3 regions of the Kitasatospora sp. NPDC030952 genome follow, and region 3 is predicted to be linked to each of the others. Evidence: riboswitches for the same ligand, from Rfam matches in the RefSeq annotation. Region 3 holds a riboswitch; each other region holds the start of a gene.

Region 1 (6,966 bases), on a different contig from region 3:
GTCCCGACGATGCACTCGTGGCTCGCTCCCGCCCGGCTCGCCGTAGCGGCCTTCCTCGCCGTCGCGCTCTGCTTCGCCGGCTACCACGCGGCGGCCGGCGGCTCCGGGGTGGTGGTGAACTTCTTCAGTTACTTCACCAACCTCGGCAACCTCGCCGCGATGGCCGTCCTCGGCTACGGCGGCTGGGCCGGAACGACCGGCCGCCGGCCCGTACCGGACGCGGTGCGCGGGGCGGTGGTGCTCTACCTGGCGATCACCGGACTGACCTACGGCACACTGCTGGCGACGTACCCGGCGCCACTGGTGATCCCGTGGGTGGACGACGTGCTCCTCCGCGCCATGCCCCTCGTCGTGCTCGCCGACTGGCTGATCGACCCGCCCGTCCGGCCGATCCGCCCCACGATGGTGCTCGGCTGGCTGGCCTTCCCGCTGCTCTACCTGGCCTACGTGCTGCTCCGCGGCCACGCCGTCGACTGGTACCCGTACCCGTTCCTCGAACCCGCCCGCCACGTCGGCTACCGCCGGATCGCGGGGGCGTCCTTCCTGATGGCGGCGGCCCTGCTGCTCCTCGGCGCCGCCGTCGCCGCCCTGGGCAACGCGCTCGGCGCCCACCGTGACGCCCGGCAGGGTCTGGTTCCGCGCGGCCGTCACGCCTGGGCCCGGACGACCGGCTGACGGCCGTCGCCGCACGCTCGTACGGTGGACTCCGTGCTGACCCTGCGGACGCTGACCGCCGACGACCGGCCGCTCTGGCGCGACCTCCGCCTGTCCGCCCTGACCGGCTGATCGAGGAGGTCGAGCGCTGGGCCCGCGCGGACGGCGGCAGCACGCTGCGGTTGGCGGTGCTCCCCGGGAACGAGGCCGCGCTCGCCCTCTACCGCCGCCACGGCTTCGTCCCGCCCGCCGAACCCGACGACCCGACCACCGGCTCCGTCGACCCCTCCGGCCCCGCCGTCCCGCCCGCAGACCCCGGTGCGCGCCTTGCCGACCCCGGCGACCCGCTCGCCGACCCCGGTGCGGCCCTCGCCGACGGAACCACCCGTGAACTGCTGCTGGCGAAGCCGCTGGACTGACCGGTGTGCCCGCGAGCGGGGCCTGTGCCGGATGGGGGGCGGCACAGGCCCCGCCGCCGATCGGCCGGACGGCTCACATGTGGGTGCCGCCGTCGATGCGCAGCTCGGTGCCGGTGACGAAGGCGCCGTCGTCGGAGGCCAGCATGGCGATCACGCCGGCCACCGTGTCCGGGCCCGCGAAGCCCTGGCCGAGGGCGGGGGAGAGCTTGGCGAGCAGGCTGAAGTCGGCGTCGGCGGGCAGGCCGGGGTTGTTGGTCATGCCGCTGTCGATGCTGCCCGGCGCGACGCAGACCGCGCGCAGGCCCTGCTTCGAGTACTCGGAGGCGATGGCGTGGGTGAAGGACTGGATGCCGCCCTTGGTCGCGGCGTACGCGGCCATGTAGGGGTGGGCGAAGCTCGCGGAGGTGGAGCTGAAGTTGATCACCACGCCCCGGCCGGTCGCGAGCAGGACGGGGAGCGCCTCGCGGGTCATCAGGAAGGTGCCGGTGAGGTTCACCGCCAGGAGCTTGTTCCAGAACTCCAGGGTGGTCTCGTGGGTGTGCGAGGAGCGGAGGATGCCGGCCGCGTTGACCAGGACGTCCAGGCCGCCCAGGCCCGCGATCGCCTCGGCCACGCCCGCGACCACGGCGGATTCGTCCGAGATGTCCAGGACCTGGATCGTCAGGCGGTCGGCGGTGCCGTCCGCGGTCGCGCGGTCCAGGGTCTTCTTCAGGCCGTCCTCGTTGACGTCGACGGCGACGACCTTCCCGCCCTCGGCGAGGAGCCGGTGCACGGTCGCCTGGCCGATGCCAGAGCCGCCGCCGGTGATCAGGACGTTCCGTCCGCTGAAGCGCTCCATGGTGGTACTCCGTTCGTTCGCGGTCTCTCGACCTCAAGGGGCACGGTACGCCGGTCTGGCACGTCGTGCCAATAAGTCTCGATGTGCCATGTCGGCGCGATGCGTCATGGCAGTGCCCGGATGCGTACGCTGACCCTTGTGACCGGACGCCCGACCCTGACCCAGCGCCGCCGTGACGCCACCCGGCTGGAGATCGCCCGCACCGCCGCCGCGCTCTTCGCCGAGCAGGGCGCGGAGGCGACCACCGCCGAGGAGGTCGCCGACGCCGCGGGCATCTCGCTGCGCACCTTCTACCGCTACTTCTCCGTCAAGGAGGACGCCGTCGCCCCGCTGCTGGCGGCCGGTGGGCGGCGCTGGGTCGACCTGCTGGCCGAGAGCCCGGCGGACCTCCCGCTGCGCGAGGCGCTGGAGCGCTCGGCGGTGGAGTCGCTGACCCCGGCCGACGACGCGGCCGTCGAGGCGATGCACTGGACCCGCAGCCTGCTGCGCGACCCCCGGCTGGACGGCACCTGGCAACGAGTCCACGCGGGCTCGGAGGAGCGACTGCGGTCCGTGCTGGCCGAGCGCAGCCCGGCCGGCGCCGACCCGCTGGAGATCCGACTGGCCGCCGCCGCGGCCACGGCGGCGATCCGGGTGGCCCTGGAGCAGTGGGCCGCCTCCGACGCGGCGGTGACCGGCCCGGGCTCCCCGCAGGACCTCGGCGCCCGCTGCATGCGCGAGCTCACGGCGGGGCTGGGGCTCTGGGCGCGACCGGCCGGGGCGTGGCCCCACGCTCGCAGCCGTACAGCCGCCGATCAGCTTCCTCCCAGCTCCCGCTAGGGTTGGACGTCGCGCCCCGGTGGGGGAACCGGGGTGAACTCCTCGGATGTCCCTGAGCGGAGGGGGCGTGGAGTTCGAGGCGTGGGAGCAACTGGAACATGGGTCTGACGAGCCACAAGGTGCTGGCGCTGACCGTGCTGGTCGCGGTCGTGATGATGGTCGGCACGGTCTGGCTCTGGCCCAGACTCGCCAGGAAGAGCTGGCAGGCAGTGCTCGGCCGGATCGGCGCGCTGCTCGCCACCCAGCTCACGGTGCTTGCCGCGCTCGGCCTGGTGGCGAACAACTACTTCGCGTTCTACAGCAGTTGGGACGATCTGCTGGGCACCGGCAGCACCGGCCCGGTGGTGATACACAACAAGGCGGACGCCTCCGGCCGCCTGCTGGTGGAGACCATAGGCCAGGCCTCGGTCAAGGGCGGCGGCGCGATGGGCCGTGAGCCGGGCCACTCCGGCGAGATCCGCAAGGTCCGGATCGACGGCAAGGTGAGCCGGCTGTCGACCGAGGGGTACGTCTACCTGCCGCCGCAGTACTTCCAGCCCGAGTACGCGCAGAGGCAGTTCCCGGCCGTGATCGTCAGCACCGGATTCCCAGGAATCGCCGAGAACCTGATCACCCGCTTCAACTACCCGGGTGCCGCGCTCAAGCTGCTGCAGGAGGGCCGGATGCAGCCGACCGTCATGGTGATGCTGCAGCCCTCGCCCGCCCTGCCGCAGGACACCGAGTGCGAGGACATCCCCGGCGGCGCCCAGTCGGACACCTACTTCACCAAGGACGTCACCTCGGCGATCCAGGCCAGCTACCGGGTCTCGTCCGACCCGCACGCCTGGGCCTTCATGGGCAACTCGACCGGCGGCTACTGCGCCGTCAAGATGGCCATGCGCCACCCGGACGTCTTCCCGACCGCCGTCGCCCTCTCCGGCTACTACGACGCCGCCGACGACCCGACCACCGGCGACCTCTTCGGCGGCAGCAAGCAGCGCCGCGACGAGGCCAACCTGATGTGGCGGCTGAAGAACCTGCCGCAGCCCGACATCTCGGTGCTGCTGGCCGGCACCAAGAAGGGCGACGGCAACTACAAGCCGGACACCGAGGCGTTCATCGACGCGGTGCACAGCCCGATGAAGGTCTCGTACAGCATGCTCGAGAACGGCGGCCACAACTTCGAGACCTGGAGCGCCCTGCTGCCGTCCTCGCTGGAGTGGCTGTCCCAGCACCTCAGGGTGCCGAACCAGCCGAACCAGCCGGGCGAGCCGAACGCCTCGGGCCAGCCGAACCAGCCGGGCCAGGCGAGCCAGACCGCCTGACGTCACCGCCGTCCGACGCCGTCCGACGTCATCTGAAGCCGTCCGACGCCGTCCGGAGAGAACACGCCGAACCCCCGGAGCCGAGGCCCCCGGGGGTTCGTGCGTGCTACGGGGCGGCGCCGGTCAGGCCACCCGCTCCAGCGTCCCGGTGTGCAGCTGGCCGACCCGGCCGCCCTCGCCCTCGAAGGTCCAGAAGGCCCGTACGGTCAGCGCGTTGAGGTCCATCACATGGCTGACGGTGATCCCGCTCTGCTCCGTCCAGCTGACGAAGTAGATCTCCGGTGCGACCTCGGCGACGTGCAGCCGCACGTCTTCCCACTGGCCGGCCGACTCGCCGAGGCCCTCCCAGCGCAGCCGAGTGCCGTCGGCCGAGTAGCTGTTGCGGAAGGCCGCGCCGTTGTCGGCCCGGAAGACGTAGGTACGGCCGGCGAAGGCGGGCAGGGACGCGGTCATGGTGGGGCGGGACCTCTTCTCGGGAGTGCGGGACGGACCGTGCGGTCGGGCTCGGTGCACTTGTGCACCGCGGAAAACGCCAGGGTTCCAATTTATCCGATCGGTCGGACTCGGGCGGCCCCACGCCACGGTACGGTCCGCCACCGTCACGCCGTCCACCGTGTGCTCCCGGCGCATGGGGCGCCGCCCGTACGGCGGTCCTACCGTCCACGCCCACGAGACGCACCACCCCCACGAGACCTCGCACCAGGCGCGCCCCCGCCGCGACCACCTGGAGCCGGCCTGGGTCGCCGGAGACCGAGGGCCAGGTGGCCGAGAGCCAGGTGGCCGACTGGCTCGGCTGATCGCCCGGCCACGGTCGCGAGGTTGATCAACTCGGCCACCACGGAGCGTCGTTGATCGACACCACTGTGAGCTGTGCGACAACCGGCCGGATCAGGTTGTCCGTTCACGGACGGCCTGCCTAGCCTGCATCCGTCGTCCGCTGTCGCGGACCCCGCCGCCGGGACGCCGAGTCCTGTCCACCCGCCGGCCGGCACTCGAGCACCACAGCGGACGGGAGCGGGGGAACCAAGGTCAGCGCCCGGTCCGTACGCATCAGCGTGCGGACCGTGGCTAGGGGTGAAGCCGCTCCACAGGCGGCCGGGCAACTGCAGCCCGAATCCGACAGCTCACCTCGCAGGCGTCGCAGAGGACCCCCCATGCACCAGCCTGCCGGGCGCCGTCGCGCCCCTCGCCACGCCCGTCCGACCCGCCGCGGCCGCAACGCCGCCCTCGCCGCCACCGGGGCGCTCGCGATCAGCGGCGCCGGCCTGCTCGGGCTGCCGTCCGTCGCCGGCGCCCAGGCCGCCACCGCCCCGACCGTGACCCAGGACCGGCTCGCTCCGGCCGCCATGGTCGCCGGCCGGGCCGCCACCGCCTCGCTGGCCCTGCACTCCTCGTCCTGCTTCACCGCCAAGACGGTCGGCGTCGGCGTCCGCGACGCGCGCGGCACCAACCTGGACTTCCCGGGGAACGCGACCAACGTGCAGATATGCCCGACCGGGCTCAACTTCACCAGCGGTGCGCGCACCCTGCCGGCCGGAACGTACACCCAGTTCGGCTTCTGGCAGGACTTCGGCGGCAGCTGGCACAACCTGCCCTCGCAGCAGCTGGTGGTCGCGGCCACCGGTACGTCCACGCCGACCCCGTCCCCGACGACGGCGCCCACCACGGCACCGACGGCGACGCCCACCACGACGCCCACCACGGCACCGACGGCGACGCCCACCACGACGCCGACCGCCACGGCCACCCCGACGACGCCCGCGCCGTCCTCCCCGATCGCCGGCAAGTCGCTGACCTGGTCCGACGAGTTCAACAGCCCGATCGACTGGGGGCAGCGCTGGGTCGGCGACAAGAGCACCGCGTACAAGTACGGGAACCACAACCCGGACGACAACAAGCTCGACTGGCTGAACAAGAACAACGTCACCGTCGCGAACGGCGTCGCCACCTTCACCGCCACCCCGGGCGGGCCCACCCTGGAGAACGGCCAGCAGTCCTGGAACACCGGCTTCCTGACCACCGAGGGCTCCACCGAGGGCTTCCAGGTCAAGACCGGCGACTACGCCGAGGCCCGGGTCAAGATGCCCTCGGGCGCCGGCGCCTGGCCTGCCCTGTGGACCTGGAAGAACGGCAACGGGGAGATCGACTCCTTCGAGTACCACCCGGACAACCCGAACCTGCTGGAGTTGACCAACCACATCAACCCGAGCAACCCCGAGTACTACACCGATGCCAAGGCCGTCGCCAAGGACCAGTGGGTCACCATCGGCACCTACTACGGCGCCAACTCGGTGGACTGGTACGTCAACGGCGTCAAGGTGTATTCGGACAACAAGGGCGTGGGCACCAACTTCTCGGCGTACCTGATCCTCAACCTCTCGGTGTGTGCCGGGAAGTACCACCCCGCGCCGCAGGGGACCGCCCCGATCACCATGGCCGCCGACTACGTCCGCGTCTACCGCTGACGGTAGCCGCCGGGCCCGCGTAGCCACCGGGCCCGGGTAGCCGCCGGGTCCGCGTAGCCCCCAGGACCAGCCGCTCTCATGGACCGGCAGCCGTTTCGACCACCGTGTGGTCGAAACGGCTGCCGGTTCTTGCGTTCAGGTCCCTGTGTTCAAGCCCATGCGTGGCAAGTGAGTTGACGACACGTCAGGGTGCCAGGACCTGTCCGAGCCGGGTCGCGATCTGCTGCATCACCGGCACCAGCGAGGACGCCCCCGTCTGCTCCTCCAGTGCCCGGATCCGGGCCTCCGGGCCGGACACCGATAGCGCGGTGGGCGTCGGCGCGCCCGGCACCGCGAGGGCGATGCAGCGGACGCCGATCTCCTGCTCCTGGTCGTCGACGACGTACCCGCGCTCGCGCGCCTCGGCGAGCTGGTCCATCAGCTCCTGCGGGTCGGTGAGGGTGTACTCGGTGTGCGCGGGCAGCGGG
Region 2 (6,966 bases), on a different contig from region 3:
GCCGCCGGACAAAGACAAAGGCCGTCGTGGTGTCAGCACCCACGACGGCCCCCCGATGGTGGCCCGGCGGCCGGTCAGACCGCCAGGTGGTCGAACTCCCCGTCCTTGGCGCCCAGCAGCAGCGCGGCGATCTCGGCCCGGGTGTAGATGAGCGCCGGACCGTCCGGGAAGCGCGAGTTGCGCATCGCCACGTCGCCGCCCGGCAGGGCCGCGAACTCGACGCAGTTGCCCTGGGAGTTGCTGTGCAGGCTCTTCTGCCAGACCACCCCCTTGAGGTCTGCGGCGGCCATCCCGTTGTAGGTGTGGTTCGAGCCGTGCGTTACCTGCGAGTCGTGCATAGAAGTCTCCCGAAGAGCTCCGGAGTTGTCGTCCAGCGCGGCGCCCCCGGCACCCGCCGAACGGACCGGCCCCGTACCGGTCCGGCACAACGCCTCACTTGACGCGATGATAGCCGCAGTGCACGTGCATCAGCACGGGACATTGCAGGTGCACGAGGCCTTTTACCGGTCGCCGCGAACTCTTCACGGACCCTTCTCCTGACGGTACGTAAACGGACATAGCCGATGGAATCGTCGGGTTGTCCATAACCGGCCGTGAGCGGCCCCCCGCTGAATGTTGATCTTCGAATGCCGGGAGTCGCACTTTCGTGACCCTCCGTCAGTCCATCCTCCGACTGTGAGACATCTCACGCACCTCTCGTGCAACGCGATGCCCCGCGGCGCACGTCTGGGCAACCGTGCGAGTCCGAACGGGGGTTGGGTGAGGAATGTCCGGATTGTAGGCAAACACTCCGGACCGGCGCGGCAGGGACACGGCCTCCGCACCACGACCACCCGAAACCCGTACGGCAGCCGACTGCAGGCCTGACGGGCAGATGTCCTACGATCTCCGGCATGAGCACCGCAGCCATCCCGGGCGCGCCACTGCCCGTCCGCACTCCAGGCTCCCGTGCGCGGGGGCGCCACCGCCGCCCCGAGCGCCCCGAGATCCGCACCGGCTCGCCGGCCCTGGTGCTCGCCGTACCCGCGACCCCGGGGCCCGAGTCCCGCTCGGTCGTCGAGGAACTGCTCTCGATCGTCCGCAGTGAGCACACCGGCGTCCAGGCCGCGGTCGGCTACCTCCCGACCGACGGCGCCACCACCGGGGGCGCCGAGGAGCGCACCGTCGCGGAGCTGCTGGCGGCGGCCGCCGAGGCCGGACTGCCGACGCCCGTCGTGGTGCCGCTGGTGCCCGGCCCGCACGGCTTCCTGACCGGGCTTCACGCCCTCGCCGCCGAGTACGGCGCGACCGTCACCGACGCCCTGGGCCCGCACCCGCTGCTGGCCGAGGCCGTCCACGTGCGACTGTCCGAGGCCGGGCTGGCCCGGGCCGACCGGGCCCGGCTGTTCGCCATCGCGACCGCCGCGGACGGCGTGGTCCTGACCACCGTCGGCGGCGAGGAAGCGGCCGCCGCGGCCGGGATCACCGGCGTCCTGCTGGCCGCCCGACTGGCCGTCCCGGTCGTCCCCGCGGCGCTCGACGTGCCCGGCTCGGTCGCCGCCGCCGTCAACCACCTCAAGGAGACCGGCTCCCAGCGCCCCGCGCTGGCCCCGCTCGTGATCGGCCCGGAGGCGGACTCCGAGCTGCTCGCCACGGCCGCCGAGGAGACCGGCTGCCCGTCGGCGGCGCCGCTGGGCGCGTACCCGACGGTCGGCCAGCTGATCGCCTCCACCTACCTGGCCGCGCTGCCCACGCCGACGGCGGAGGAGCTGGCCGAGGCGGAGGCCGCCGCCACCGCCGGGGCCGGGGAGGGCTCCCGCCGCGCCCACGCGGCCGCCGAAGGGCCCCTGGAGGGCTGACGGCCACCTCCCGTACGACCTGGCGGAACGCCCGCCGGAGAGCCCGCGACCGCCCGTCGCGGCACCCGCACCACCGAAGGGCCCGGAACGGCTGCGTTCCGGGCCCTTTCGACGTGTTCGGATCGCCCCACAGGAGAGTTAAGCGGTCAATGCGACGCAATGTCCGTTCTGGTGCCATTTGTCGATGAATTGTCGGCGCGTTGTCCGGCGCTCGATTCACTGCCGCTCCACCGGCGCGCGGGCATGCCCCCGTCGCGCTCCAACGCTCCGTCACTTCACTCCTGAGGCGAAGCCAGTTATCGGAATCCATCGCGAATTTGCAAGAAAACGATCATTTGCGATCATGAATTACGAGCCATTTGACGTTTCCCACTAAACCGTGATGCGCGTCACAGGTATTTGCAGTTTTAACTTAAGTCTGCATAACGTGCTCCCCGTTCGTGACCACACGGACCCAGTTCATCCGCGACGCCGAGTCCTGCCGTCGGATGTCCTGGCAGCGCGAAAACGCATCACGGCAGGAGCGGGGGAACCACAGGTAAGTCGCCCTAGGTCGTTTTCCGGAACGGTCCAGGGCTAGGGGTGAAGCCGCGCCCACAGCGCGGCCGGGCAACTCCAGCCCGAATCCGACAGCTCACCTCGCAGGCGTGGGAGAGGACCGCGTCTTCATGCTGCCTTCCAACGGCAACCGCCTGTCCAGCCGCACCCGTCGCGTGATCGCCGCCCTCGGCGTCGCCGGCGTCGGCCTCACCGTCCCCTGCCTCACCACCGGCACCGCCAACGCCGCCTCCGTCGCCACCTGGGACAAGGTCGCCCAGTGCGAGAGCAGCGGCAACTGGAGCATCAACACCGGCAACGGCTTCTTCGGCGGCCTGCAGTTCACCTCCAGCACCTGGGCCGCCTTCGGCGGTACCGCGTACGCCCCGCAGGCCAACCAGGCCACCAAGGACCAGCAGATCGCCGTCGCCGAGAAGGTCCTCGCCTCGCAGGGCCCCGGCGCCTGGCCGGTCTGCTCGGTGCAGGCCGGGCTGACCCAGGGCGGCGCCGCCGCCGCGGTCGACACCTCGGCCGGCTCCACCGCCGCCAAGCCCGCCGCCAAGCCGGCCACCAAGCCCGCCCAGGCTCCGGCCCAGGCGGCGACGCCCGCCAAGCCGGCCGCGCCCGTCCAGGACCAGGCGCAGACCTCCGGTGACTCCGCCTCCTCCGCCGACTCCGCCGCCAACGGCGGCTGGGCGCAGAAGCGTCAGGCGCAGGCCCAGGGCGGCAGCTACACCGTCGTCGACGGCGACTGGCTGTCCTCGATCGCCACCAAGCACAACGTCCAGGGCGGCTGGCAGCGGCTGTACGACCTCAACCGCAGCACCCTGACCGACGGCCCGGACACCATCTACCCGGGCCAGCAGCTGACCTTCGGTGACGGCGGCTCGGCCCAGGCCGACCAGTCCTCCACCGCCACCAAGTCCGGCTCGGACTTCACCTGGTTCGACCGCTCGAAGAAGTCCGGCCAGGCCTCGAACGGCGGTGCCGTGAACGCCAAGCCGATCGACCAGGGCACGTCCACCGCCTCGAAGCCGGCTTCCAAGCCCGCCTCGAAGCCGGCCGCCCAGGCGCAGACCCCGGCCCCGGCCCAGACCGCCACCGGCAGCATGGCCGCGGCCGTCTCCTTCGCCCAGTCGAAGGTCGGTCAGGCGTACGTCTACGGCGGCACCGGCAACGGCGGCTGGGACTGCTCCGGCCTGACCCAGGCCGCGCTGCGCGCCGCGGGCGTCAACATCCCGCGCGTCGCCGCCGACCAGGCCGCCGCCAGCACCCACGTCTCGCTGGACAGCCTACAGCCGGGCGACCTGCTGTTCTGGTCGAACAACGGCCAGGACTCCGGCGTCTACCACGTCGCCATCTACATCGGCAACGGCCAGTACGTCGAGGCCGCCAACCCGAGTTCGGGCGTCCGCCTCCAGACCATCGCCAACTGGGCTCCGGACTTCGCCGGCCGGGTCTGAGGACACCGCGCGCACCGCGCGCACCGCGCACCGCACGGCTGACGAATGACAGCTGACGGATAACAGATTTCATCATCTGTCATCCGTCAGCCGCCGGCCGCCGGCCGCCGTCACCCGACAGCCCCGGGGAGAGTCTGGTCGCTCCCCCGGGGCTTCGCCGTACCCACGCGCCCGACCGCCCGGCCGCCCAGGAGGGCTGAGCAGCCGGACCACCCCGCCCGCGCGCCGACGGGCCCCGGAGAGCAACCGCCCTCCGGGGCCCGTCAGTTGGACGGCACCCGCCGGCCTCAGCGCGCACAGGCTCCCGTGGAACCCCGCATCACCAGCTCCGGCTGGAACATGAACTCCCCACGCTGGGCGGCGTTCCCGCCCACCTCCTCCAGCAGGGCGTCCACCGCGGCCGTCGCCATCGCCTCGACCGGCTGCCGGATCGTCGTCAACGGCGGTTCGGTGAAGGCGATCAGCGGCGAGTCGTCGAAGCCGACCACCGACACGTCCTGCGGCACCGACAGCCCCCGCTGCCGCACCGCCCGGATCGCCCCGAGCGCCATCATGTCGCTCCCGCAGACGATCGCCGTGCAGCCCTTGTCCAGCAGCGCGCCGGCCGCCGCGTGCCCGCCCTCCACGCTGAACAGCGTGTGGTGGACGAGGCCCTCGGCCTGCTCCTCGCTGTGCCCGAGCACCTCGCGCATCGCCGCCGTGAAGCCCTCGATCTTGCGCAGCACCGGCACGTACCGCCGCTGCCCGACCGCCAGGCCGATCCGCTCGTGCCCGAGTTCGGCCAGGTGCTGGACGGCCATCCACATCGCGGAGCGGTCGTCCGGCGAGATGAAGGGCGCGTCGATCTTCTCGCTGTAGCCGTTGATCAGCACGAACGGCACCCCGCGCCCGGACAGCCGGGCGTAGCGGTCGTGGTCGGCCGTGGAGTCGGCGTGCAGTCCGGAGACGAAGACGATGCCCGCCACGCCCCGGTCCACCAGCATCTCGACCAGTTCGTCCTCGGTGGAGCCGCCGGGGGTCTGGGTGCACAGCACCGGCGTGTACCCGTGCCGGCTGAGCACCTGCTCGATCACCTGCGCCAGCGCGGGGAAGATCGGGTTGCTCAACTCCGGTGTGATCAGCCCGATCAGCCCGGCGCTGCGCTGGCGCAGGCGGGTCGGCCGCTCGTAGCCGAGCACGTCGAGCGCCGCCAGGACGGTCTGCCTGGTGGCGGCGGAGACGTTCGCCTTGCCGTTGAGTACGCGGGAGACGGTGGCTTCGCTGACCCCCGCCTGCGCCGCGATGTCTGAGAGTCGCGCCGTAGTCACGGTCCCAGAGCCTATTGCAACCACGTCAGACCGCCCACCAGCCGGTGGCGTCCGGAGCGAGCACCGTCTCGCCGCCGTCCACCACGAGTTCGGCCGAGGCGAGCAGCAGCCGGCCCGGCGCGGGGACGCGCACCGGTTCGCCGGTGGTGTTCACGGTGCAGACGAAGGAGCCGCGCCGGAAGGCGAGGGTGCCCTCGGGGCCGTCCAGCCACTCGACCTCGGTGCCGGCGCCGAGGTCGGGCTGGGCCCGTCGGACGGCCAGCGCGCTGCGGTAGAGCTCCAGGGTGGAGGTCGGGTCGCCGGTCTGCGCCTCGACGCTCAGTTCGGCCCACTCGGCCGGCTGCGGCAGCCAGGACGGTCCGCCCGCGACCGGCCCGAAGCCGTACGGGGCCTCGGTGCCGGACCACGGGATCGGGACGCGGCAGCCGTCGCGGTAGCCGTCCTGGCCGGCCTGGCGGAAGAAGGACGGGTCCTGGCGGACCTCGTCGGGCAGGTCGGTGACGTCCGGCAGGCCGAGTTCCTCGCCCTGGTAGACGTAGGCGGAGCCGGGCAGCGCGAGCATCAGCAGGGTGGCGGCGCGGGCCCGTCGCAGACCGAGCGCGCGGTCGCCGGGGGTGCGGATCTGGGTGCCGAGGCCGGGCTCGTTGGCGAAGCGGGTGGCGTGCCGGGTGACGTCGTGGTTGGAGAGCACCCAGGTGGTGGGGGCGTCGACCGGGCGCATCGAGTCGAGCGAGAGGTCGATCACCTCGCGCAGCGCGGCGGCGTCCCAATCGGTGCCCAGGTACTGGAAGTTGAAGGCCTGGTGCAGCTCGTCGGGGCGGACGTAGTTGGCGGTGCGCTGGACGGTCGGGGTCCAGGCCTCGGCGACGCCGATCCGCTGCCCCGGGTACTCGTCGAGGATCTTGCGCCAGCTGCGGTAGATCTCGTGCACGCCGTCCTGGTCGAAGAACGGCATGACGTCGTTGCCGAGCAGCTTGAGCTGGTCGGCGCCGCCGAGGTCGGGCAGGCCGGGGGCCTTGACCAGGCCGTGGGCGACGTCGATGCGGAAGCCGTCCACGCCCATGTCCAGCCAGAAGCGCAGGATCGAGCGGAACTCGTCGGCGACGGCCGGGTTCTCCCAGTTGAAGTCGGGCTGCTCCGGGGCGAACAGGTGCAGGTACCAGTCGCCGGGGGTGCCGTCCGGGTTCTCGGCGCGGGTCCAGGCCGGGCCGCCGAAGATGGACTCCCAGTCGTTGGGCGGCAGTTCACCGTTCTCGCCCTTGCCGGGGCGGAAGTGGTAGCGCTCGCGCAGCGGGGAGCCCGGGCCCTCGCGCAGGGCGCGCTGGAACCACTCGTGCTGGTCCGAGGAGTGGTTGGGGACGAGGTCGACGATGATCCGCAGCCCCAGCTGGTGGGCGTCGCGGATCAGCGCGTCGGCGTCCAGCAGGGTGCCGAACATCGGGTCCACCGCGCGGTAGTCGGCGACGTCGTAGCCGGCGTCGGCCTGCGGCGAGGCGTAGAACGGGGAGAGCCAGACGGCGTCCACGCCGAGGTCCCGCAGGTACGGCAGGCGGCTGCGGATGCCGGGCAGGTCGCCCATGCCGTCCCCGTTGGAGTCGGCGAAACTGCGCGGGTACACCTGGTAGATGACCGCGTCCCGCCACCAGCCTCTGGACACGCCCGCGTTCGCCTCGTGAGCGGTCTCGGCGGCAGGCCGGGAGGTGTCGGCCAGGTTCTGGGTCATGGACGGTATCCCTTGGGGACTAGAGGAGCGGGAGCGCTTGGTCATCGGGAAGCGCTGGGACGTGCGGAGCGCCGGGCCGGCGCGCGGCGTCAGGACTT
Region 3 (6,966 bases):
CCGGGTGTCCGAGCTGGAGAACGCGGCCGAGCAGGGCCGCCGCTCGGCCCGGGAGGGGCGCAGCGTCGAGGACATGCGGCTGCGGCTGCTGCTGGACACCGTGCTGCAGTCGGCTCAGGGGCTGCAGCGCGAGCTGGCGCTGCCGGTCTCCCAGATCCGCCCGGCGGACCTGGTGGAGGCGGTGGTGCCGGGGGCGGCCTCGCCGCACGACGTGGCCCGGCGCGGCCTGGCCGACGACGACCCGGCGCTGCTGGACCAGCTGCTGGCGATCCCCCAGGTGCACCTGGTGGTGGACGGCTACAACGTGACCAAGACCGGGTACCCGACGTTGCCGCTGGAGCAGCAGCGGATCCGGCTGCTGGGCGGGCTGGCGATGCTGGCCCAGCGCACCCAGGCGGAGGTCACCTGTGTGTTCGACGGGCAGGACCTGGACGTCCCGGTCATCATGGCGCCACCGCGCGGGGTGCGGGTACGGTTCAGTCGGACCGGCGAGACCGCGGACGAGTTGATCCGCCGTCTGGTCCGGGCCGAGCCGCAGGGCCGTCCGGTGGTGGTGGTCTCCACCGACCGGGAGGTCGCGGACGGCGTGCGGAAGGCGGGCGCGCGCCCGGTGGCCTCGGTGCTGCTGCTGAACCGGCTGGCCCGGCCCTGACCAGCGGCCCGGGCGGCGTGACAGCAGGTCAGTGCCGTCGTCGGGCAGGTGTGCGGATCCGGTGAAGTCAGTGCGAGAACCGGAGTTCACGCCTTCGGGGGAGTGGCAAAACGGGTAGATCTTCACTAGGGTCTGGCGTCAAACCTATTTTCCGGTATCTCACCCGAACAGGTGAGTCCGTTGGAAGAAGGAGCGGGTCCCTTGGCCTCCCACCGCCGTCCCAAGCAGCCGAGCCGCGCGCGGGTCTCCGTGCTCACCGCGGCCGCTGCGACCGCGGTCGCCCTCTCCGCCCAGGTGGCCGCGCACGCCGCGCCGCAGCCGAACACCAGCGACGTCAAGGCGCAGATCGACCAGCTCCAGCAGGAGCAGGAGCAGGCGGCGGAGAAGTACAACGGCGCCAAGGAGCGCGCGGACCAGCTCCGCAAGCAGGCCGACCAGCTGCAGGACCAGGTGGCCCGCAGCCAGGACCAGATGAGCCAGCTGCAGACCGGCCTGGCCCAGGTCGCCGGCGAGCAGTACCGCACCGGCGGGATCGACCCGTCCGTCCAGCTGATGCTCTCCTCGGACCCGTCGGGCTACCTGGAGAAGGCGTCGAGCGTCCAGCAGGCCAGCACCACCCAGACCGAGGCGCTCAAGGGCCTGCTTGACCAGCAGCGCCGGCTGGACCAGGAGAAGAGCGAGGCGGCCGCCGTGCTGGCCTCGCTGGACTCCACCACCAAGGACCTGAACCAGGCCAAGACGGACGTCAACACCAAGCTGAAGACCGCCCAGGACCTGCTGAACTCGCTCAGCGCCGCCGACCGTGCCGCGCTGAAGGCCCAGCAGCAGCAGGACGACCGCGCCTCGCGCGGCGCCGACCGGGTCGACCTCAGCAGTCTTCCGCCGGCCAGCGGCTACGCGGCCGTGGCCGTCGCCAAGGCGATGAGCAAGCAGGGTTCGCCGTACGTGTGGGGCGCCACCGGGCCGAGCACCTTCGACTGCTCGGGTCTGATGGTCTGGGCGTACGGCCAGGCCGGCGTCTCGCTGCCGCGCACCTCGCAGGAGCAGGGCCACATCGGGACCGCCGTGACGCTGTCCACCGCCCAGCCCGGGGACCTGGTGATCTACGGCGGCGACATGCACCACGTCGCGATGTACATCGGCAACGGCATGGTGGTCCACGCGCCGCACACCGGTGACGTGGTGAAGGTGATGAAGGCCGACGCGATGCCGATCAACACGATCCGCCGGATCTGACGAGCCGACACGCCCGAAGGGCCGGCTCCGGCCCTGTGATCCGCGCCACCTCCCGAGGGGGGTGGCGCTTCGGGTTCGCCCGCCTCAGTGCCGATCGGTGAGAGTCGATCAGCTTTGCGTGCGGCGGCGATCACCATCAGTCATTTTCACAAAAGAACATGGGTGATCTTCCGTCTTTTTTCTGACAAGGATTTGAACGGATCACGGTTCAGTTACTAGGGTCGTGCCTCGAACCACCGCACTGTCGATCACCCAGCCTGGGTGGCGGCGGTGGTTACCGTCGAGTTCGCGAAACAGCGGGGCAGGTCGAAGCGACTGCCCGACAGGGGAGCCCAGTAGTCGGGGGCGCTGCGGAGCGGAGCCGGGGAACCACGTTCCTCCGGGGTGAATCGGCGCCAGGTCGGCCGCAGGTGAGGCCGGTGAGGCGCCGTAGGGCATGCTTCCGGCCCGAACCCGTCAGCTCACCCGGTAGGCGGATGTAGGAAGAAGGAGTCCGCCTTCGTGGCGTCCCATCGTCGTCCCAAGCCCGCCAGTCGCGCCCGTGTCTCGATCCTGACCGGTTTCGCCGCCGCCGCCGTCGCGCTCTCCGCGCAGACCGGCGCGCACGCCGACCCGCAGCCGACCAAGGACCAGGTCAAGGAGCAGGTCGACCAGCTCAACGAGCAGGCCGAGCAGGCGACCGAGAAGTACAACGCCGCCCAGGAGAAGCAGCAGGAGCTGGAGAAGCAGGTCTCCGGCATGCAGGACCAGGTGGCCCGGCAGCAGGCTCAGGTGACCGACCTGCAGGGCGGCCTCGCCGAGATCGCGGGCGAGCAGTACCGCAACGGTGGGATATCCCCGACCGTCCAGCTGATGCTCTCCTCCAGCCCGGACAACTTCCTGAACCAGGCCGGTGCGCTCAACCAGGCCGGCAGCACCCAGAAGAACCAGCTGAAGCAGCTCCAGGACCAGCAGCGCAAGCTGGACCAGGACCGCACCGAGGCCCAGAGCAAGCTCGGCGAGCTGGAAGCCACCACCACGCAGCTGAAGGCCTCCAAGGACGAGGTCCAGAACAAGCTGAAGGCCGCCCAGGACCTGCTCAACACGCTGACCGAGCAGGAGCGCCAGGCGCTCAAGGCGGCCGAGGACAAGGCCGCCGCCGACGCCAAGGCCAAGGCGGACGCCGCCGCGAAGGCCAGCCAGCCGGCCGATCGCGCCTCGCGCGACAGCAGCCGCAGCGACCTCGGCTCGGGCGCCGCGGCCGCGCCGGTCAAGGTCGCCCCGGGCAGCTCGCACGGCGCGGCCGCGCTGGCCGCCGCCGCCACCAAGGTCGGCAGCCCGTACGTCTGGGGCGCCACCGGCCCCGGCTCCTTCGACTGCTCCGGCCTGATGGTCTGGGCGTTCAACCAGGCCGGTGTGTCGCTGCCGCGCACCTCCCAGGAGCAGGCCGGCGCCGGCACCCGGATCGGCTCGGACATCTCCCAGGCCCAGCCCGGCGACATGCTGATCTTCTACGGCGACGCCCACCACGTCGGCATCTACGCGGGCAACGGCCAGGTGCTGCACGCGCCCAAGCCGGGTGCGTCGGTCCGCTACGAGGCCGTCTCCAACATGCCGCTGGCCTCCATCGTCCGGGTCTGATCCCCGCTCGAAGGTTCACGGGCCCGGTCCTCCGTCACGGAGGGCCGGGCCTGCGGCTTTTCCGGCTGCTCGGCCTGGTGTCCGAATAGGGGTCAAATATTCGGGTCGGTAGGGGTTTGGACTCACTTGCCCGGACTCGCTAACGTCTGCCACCGGACTCCCGCTCGACGGCCGCCCAGCAGGGCGCGGCCGCGGGGCCGCGCCGCAGGAATGGAGCCGCTGCCGCCATGCCCGTGCACCGTCGTTCCCAACTGCTCGCCCGTGCGCTGGTACTGACCGCGGCCGCCACCACGGCCCTGGGCGTGGCGACCGCCGGCAGCGCCCAGGCCACCCCCGGCGCGCCGGACGCGCCCGACCGCAAGGACGTCAAGGCTCAGGTCGATCAGCTGTACGACGAGGCCGAGCAGGCGTCGGAGAAGTACAACGCCGCCCAGGAGGCGCAGAAGCGGCTGCTCGGCGAGACCACGATCCTCCAGGGCGAGGTCGCCGCCGCCCAGGACCAGCTCAACCAGCTGCGCGGGGACCTCGCCACCGTGGCCGGGGCCGAGTACCGCGGCGGAGGGATGGCCCAGACCGCCCAGCTGATGCTCTCCACCGACCCCGAGGGCTACCTGGCCCGCGCCCGGACCCTGGGCCAGGCCGCCGAACGGCAGCAGGAGACCCTGCACGAGCTGGTCACCCGTCAGCGCCGGCTCGACCAGCGCCGCACCGAGACCGCGGCCAAGCTCGCCGAGCTGGACCAGGCCCGCCGCTCGCTGGCCGAGAACAAGCAGCAGATCCAGCAGCGGCTGGCCAAGGCCCAGAAGCTGCTCAACAGCCTGGGCGCCGCCGAGCGGACCCGGATGATCGCCCAGGACGCCCGGGACGCCGAGTCGCGCGCCACCCGCGGCACCGACCGGCTGGACCTCGGCAGCGCCCCGGCCGCCTCAGAGCGCGGGGCCGCCGCGCTGGCCGCCGCGGTGCGGATGATCGGCTCGCCCTACGTCTACGGGTCCACCGGGCCCCGTGCCTTCGACTGCTCCGGTCTGATGTACTACAGCTGGCGGCAGGCCGGAGTGACCCTGCCGCGGACCTCGCAGGCCCAGGCGTACGCCGGGCAGCGGATCAGCCTCTCCGAAGCACGGCCGGGAGACCTGGTGATCTTCTACCGGGACATGCACCACGTCGGGATGTACGCCGGCGGCGGGGTGATGGTGCACGCGCCGTACCCGGGGGCCAAGGTCCGGTACGAGAGCGTCAACGCGATGCCGGTCTCGGGAGTGGTCCGGCTCTGAGCGCGACGCCCGGCGGGCCGGACGGCCCCCACCCGATAGACCCGGCCCGCTGCGTGGTGTCCCGGCGCGGTGCGCTGCTGCTGGCGGCCGGCGGGCTGGCCCAGCTGTCGCTGCCGCCGGCCGCCCCGGCGACGGTCCCCGACGGGCGGGACGCCGACCTGCGGGCCGAGGTCGCCGGGCTGCTGGCGGCGCGGGCGAGCTCGCTGCCCGTCTGGTCGGGGCTGACCGGGGCCGAGGCGGCGTACCGCGACCTGGTGCTGTCGCCGGCCGACGGGCCGGACCGGCTGACGGCCTCCGTCGAACTGGCCGTGCGGATCACCGGCTACGACGAGTACCCCGTGGTGTACCCGCGCCGGATCGAGCTGGTCCGGGACCGGGGCGGCCGGCGGGTCGAGCGGGAGGAGGGCACCGGCGGGCCCCCGGCGCTGTGGGACCTCGGCCCCGTCCGTACCGCCCCCGGCGCCCACTGCCTGGTGCTCGGCCTGGCCGGCGGGCCCGACCCGGCCGGTCTGGTCGCGGTGGGGGACACCGCGGTGCCCGCCGTCAGTGCGGTCTGGGGCAGTGCCTGGCCCGGTCGGCTGCTGCTCGAACTGCCCGCCACCGAGCCGCAGTTCGCCCGGCTGCTGGAGGCCGACCCGGCCGGCTGGACGGGCATGGCGGCGGTCACCGTGGCCGCCCCCGGCGCGCCCTGGCACACCCCGGCGGACCGGGTGGTGATCAACCCCGAGGCGTTCGGGCGGCTCAGCGACTTCGGCCGGCAGGTGGTGGTCACCCACGAGGCCACCCACGTCGCGACCCGGGCCGACACCCGGGCCTGGACCCCGCTGTGGCTCTCCGAGGGCGTCGCCGACTGGACCGCCTACCGGGAGTCCGGCCGCCGCCCGCAGCAGATCGCCCCCGAGCTGACCCGGGACGTCGCGGCCGGGAAGCTGCCCACCGCGCTGCCCGCCGACGGGGACTTCGCCGCGGGCGCCACCGGCATCGCCCAGGCCTACGAGCAGTCCTGGCTGGCCTGCGACCTGATCGCCCGCCGGTACGGCACCGGGCGGCTGGTCGCCTTCTACCGGGCGGTCGGCGCGGGCGACGGCCAGGGCGAGGACCGCGAGCACCGCACCGACCGGCTGCTGCGCAGCGAACTGGGTGTCGGGCTGGCCGAGTTCACCGGGCTCTGGCTGGCCGAGGTGGCGGCTCTGAAGGGCTAACGGCCGTTGGAGGGCCGCGCGCCCGCCGGCTGGTCGATGCCGTCCAGGAGGTCCTGCTCGTAGGCGATGCCCGGGCGCACCGGGTAGGCGGAGGCGGGCGGCAGGGCGGGGGGCTCGGCGAGCACCACGGTGGGCGGCAGCGGGGCGGGGGCGCGGGTGGAGCGCCAGAGCCGGACGCAGGCGAGCACGGTGGCGGTCAGCAGCAGCAGGTTGCGCAGGCCCAGTACGGTGACCGCGAGCGGCTCGCTGTTGAGGACCTGGGTGAACATCGTCGGGAACTCGAGCAGGGTGAGCGGGCAGGCCAGCAGGATCAGCAGGGCCACCGGCCGCTGGCTGGTGCCGCGCACGGTCAGGCAGACCGCGGCGACGCCGACCAGCCAGACCAGGTACTGCGGGCTGATCACCCGGCTGGTCACCACGAAGATCAGCAGCGCGCACAGCGCCGCGTCGTACATGGTGGCGGCGTTGCGGCGGCGGGCGGTGAAGCGCCACAGCAGCAGCCAGAGGAAGCCCAGCACGGTGCCGGCCATCATCACCTTGCTGATCACGCTGACCCACGGCCCGAGCATCTCGGGGGAGCCGTAGTTCATGGTGACCTTGCCGTCCCAGCCGCCGGCCAGCCGGGCCAGGTGCAGCGGCAGCGCGCCGACCGACTCGACCTCGATGCCGCGGGCCCCCTGGAAGGCCAGGAAGCCGAAGGCGCCGTTCATGCCGGCCGCGAGCAGGAAGCCCACCGAGACGGCGGTGGCGGCGGCCAGCGTCCAGGAGCGGCGGGTGCGGCGGCCGGACGGGGTGCCGATCAGGCCGAGCAGCGGCCAGACCTTGACGATGCCGCCCAGGCCCAGCAGCAGGCCGCCGATCGCCGGGCGGCGGATCATCGCGAGCAGGCCGGCCAGGGCGAGCGCGGTGACCAGGAGGTCGAAGCGGTTGTAGATCATCGGGCCGAGCAGCGGCACCGCGACGACCCACAGCCAGGCGCCGG

The links. A riboswitch is a leader RNA that binds a small molecule or an ion and turns the genes downstream of it on or off. The one in region 3 is predicted to bind cyclic di-AMP.
Region 1: linked by a shared signal. The riboswitch ahead of ACZ47G_RS29550 (glycoside hydrolase family 16 protein) and the one ahead of ACZ47G_RS28385 (NlpC/P60 family protein) in region 3 are both predicted to bind cyclic di-AMP.
Region 2: linked by a shared signal. The riboswitch ahead of ACZ47G_RS36460 (transglycosylase family protein) and the one ahead of ACZ47G_RS28385 (NlpC/P60 family protein) in region 3 are both predicted to bind cyclic di-AMP.

The regions. Positions count from the first base shown of each region.
Region 1 is NZ_JBVIFM010000020.1:133,626-140,591, reverse strand. Features, by position in the region: gene ACZ47G_RS29580 (Pr6Pr family membrane protein) at 10-675, shown strand; gene ACZ47G_RS29575 (GNAT family N-acetyltransferase) at 654-1,073, shown strand; gene ACZ47G_RS29570 (SDR family NAD(P)-dependent oxidoreductase) at 1,147-1,911, opposite strand; gene ACZ47G_RS29565 (TetR family transcriptional regulator) at 2,050-2,730, shown strand; gene ACZ47G_RS29560 (alpha/beta hydrolase) at 2,829-4,034, shown strand; gene ACZ47G_RS29555 (phenolic acid decarboxylase) at 4,158-4,487, opposite strand; cyclic di-AMP (ydaO/yuaA leader) riboswitch at 5,049-5,167, shown strand; gene ACZ47G_RS29550 (glycoside hydrolase family 16 protein) at 5,189-6,499, shown strand; gene ACZ47G_RS29545 (IclR family transcriptional regulator) at 6,684-6,966, opposite strand, start outside.
Region 2 is NZ_JBVIFM010000034.1:13,489-20,454, forward strand. Features, by position in the region: gene ACZ47G_RS36450 (DUF397 domain-containing protein) at 75-338, opposite strand; gene ACZ47G_RS36455 (sirohydrochlorin chelatase family protein) at 894-1,838, shown strand; cyclic di-AMP (ydaO/yuaA leader) riboswitch at 2,337-2,499, shown strand; gene ACZ47G_RS36460 (transglycosylase family protein) at 2,507-3,838, shown strand; gene ACZ47G_RS36465 (LacI family DNA-binding transcriptional regulator) at 4,126-5,145, opposite strand; gene ACZ47G_RS36470 (glycoside hydrolase family 13 protein) at 5,171-6,868, opposite strand; gene ACZ47G_RS36475 (sugar ABC transporter permease) at 6,958-6,966, opposite strand, start outside.
Region 3 is NZ_JBVIFM010000019.1:38,937-45,902, forward strand. Features, by position in the region: gene ACZ47G_RS28375 (NYN domain-containing protein) at 1-652, shown strand, start outside; gene ACZ47G_RS28380 (C40 family peptidase) at 854-1,888, shown strand; cyclic di-AMP (ydaO/yuaA leader) riboswitch at 2,225-2,379, shown strand; gene ACZ47G_RS28385 (NlpC/P60 family protein) at 2,390-3,508, shown strand; gene ACZ47G_RS28390 (C40 family peptidase) at 3,736-4,782, shown strand; gene ACZ47G_RS28395 (hypothetical protein) at 4,836-5,984, shown strand; gene ACZ47G_RS28400 (glycosyltransferase 87 family protein) at 5,981-6,966, opposite strand, start outside.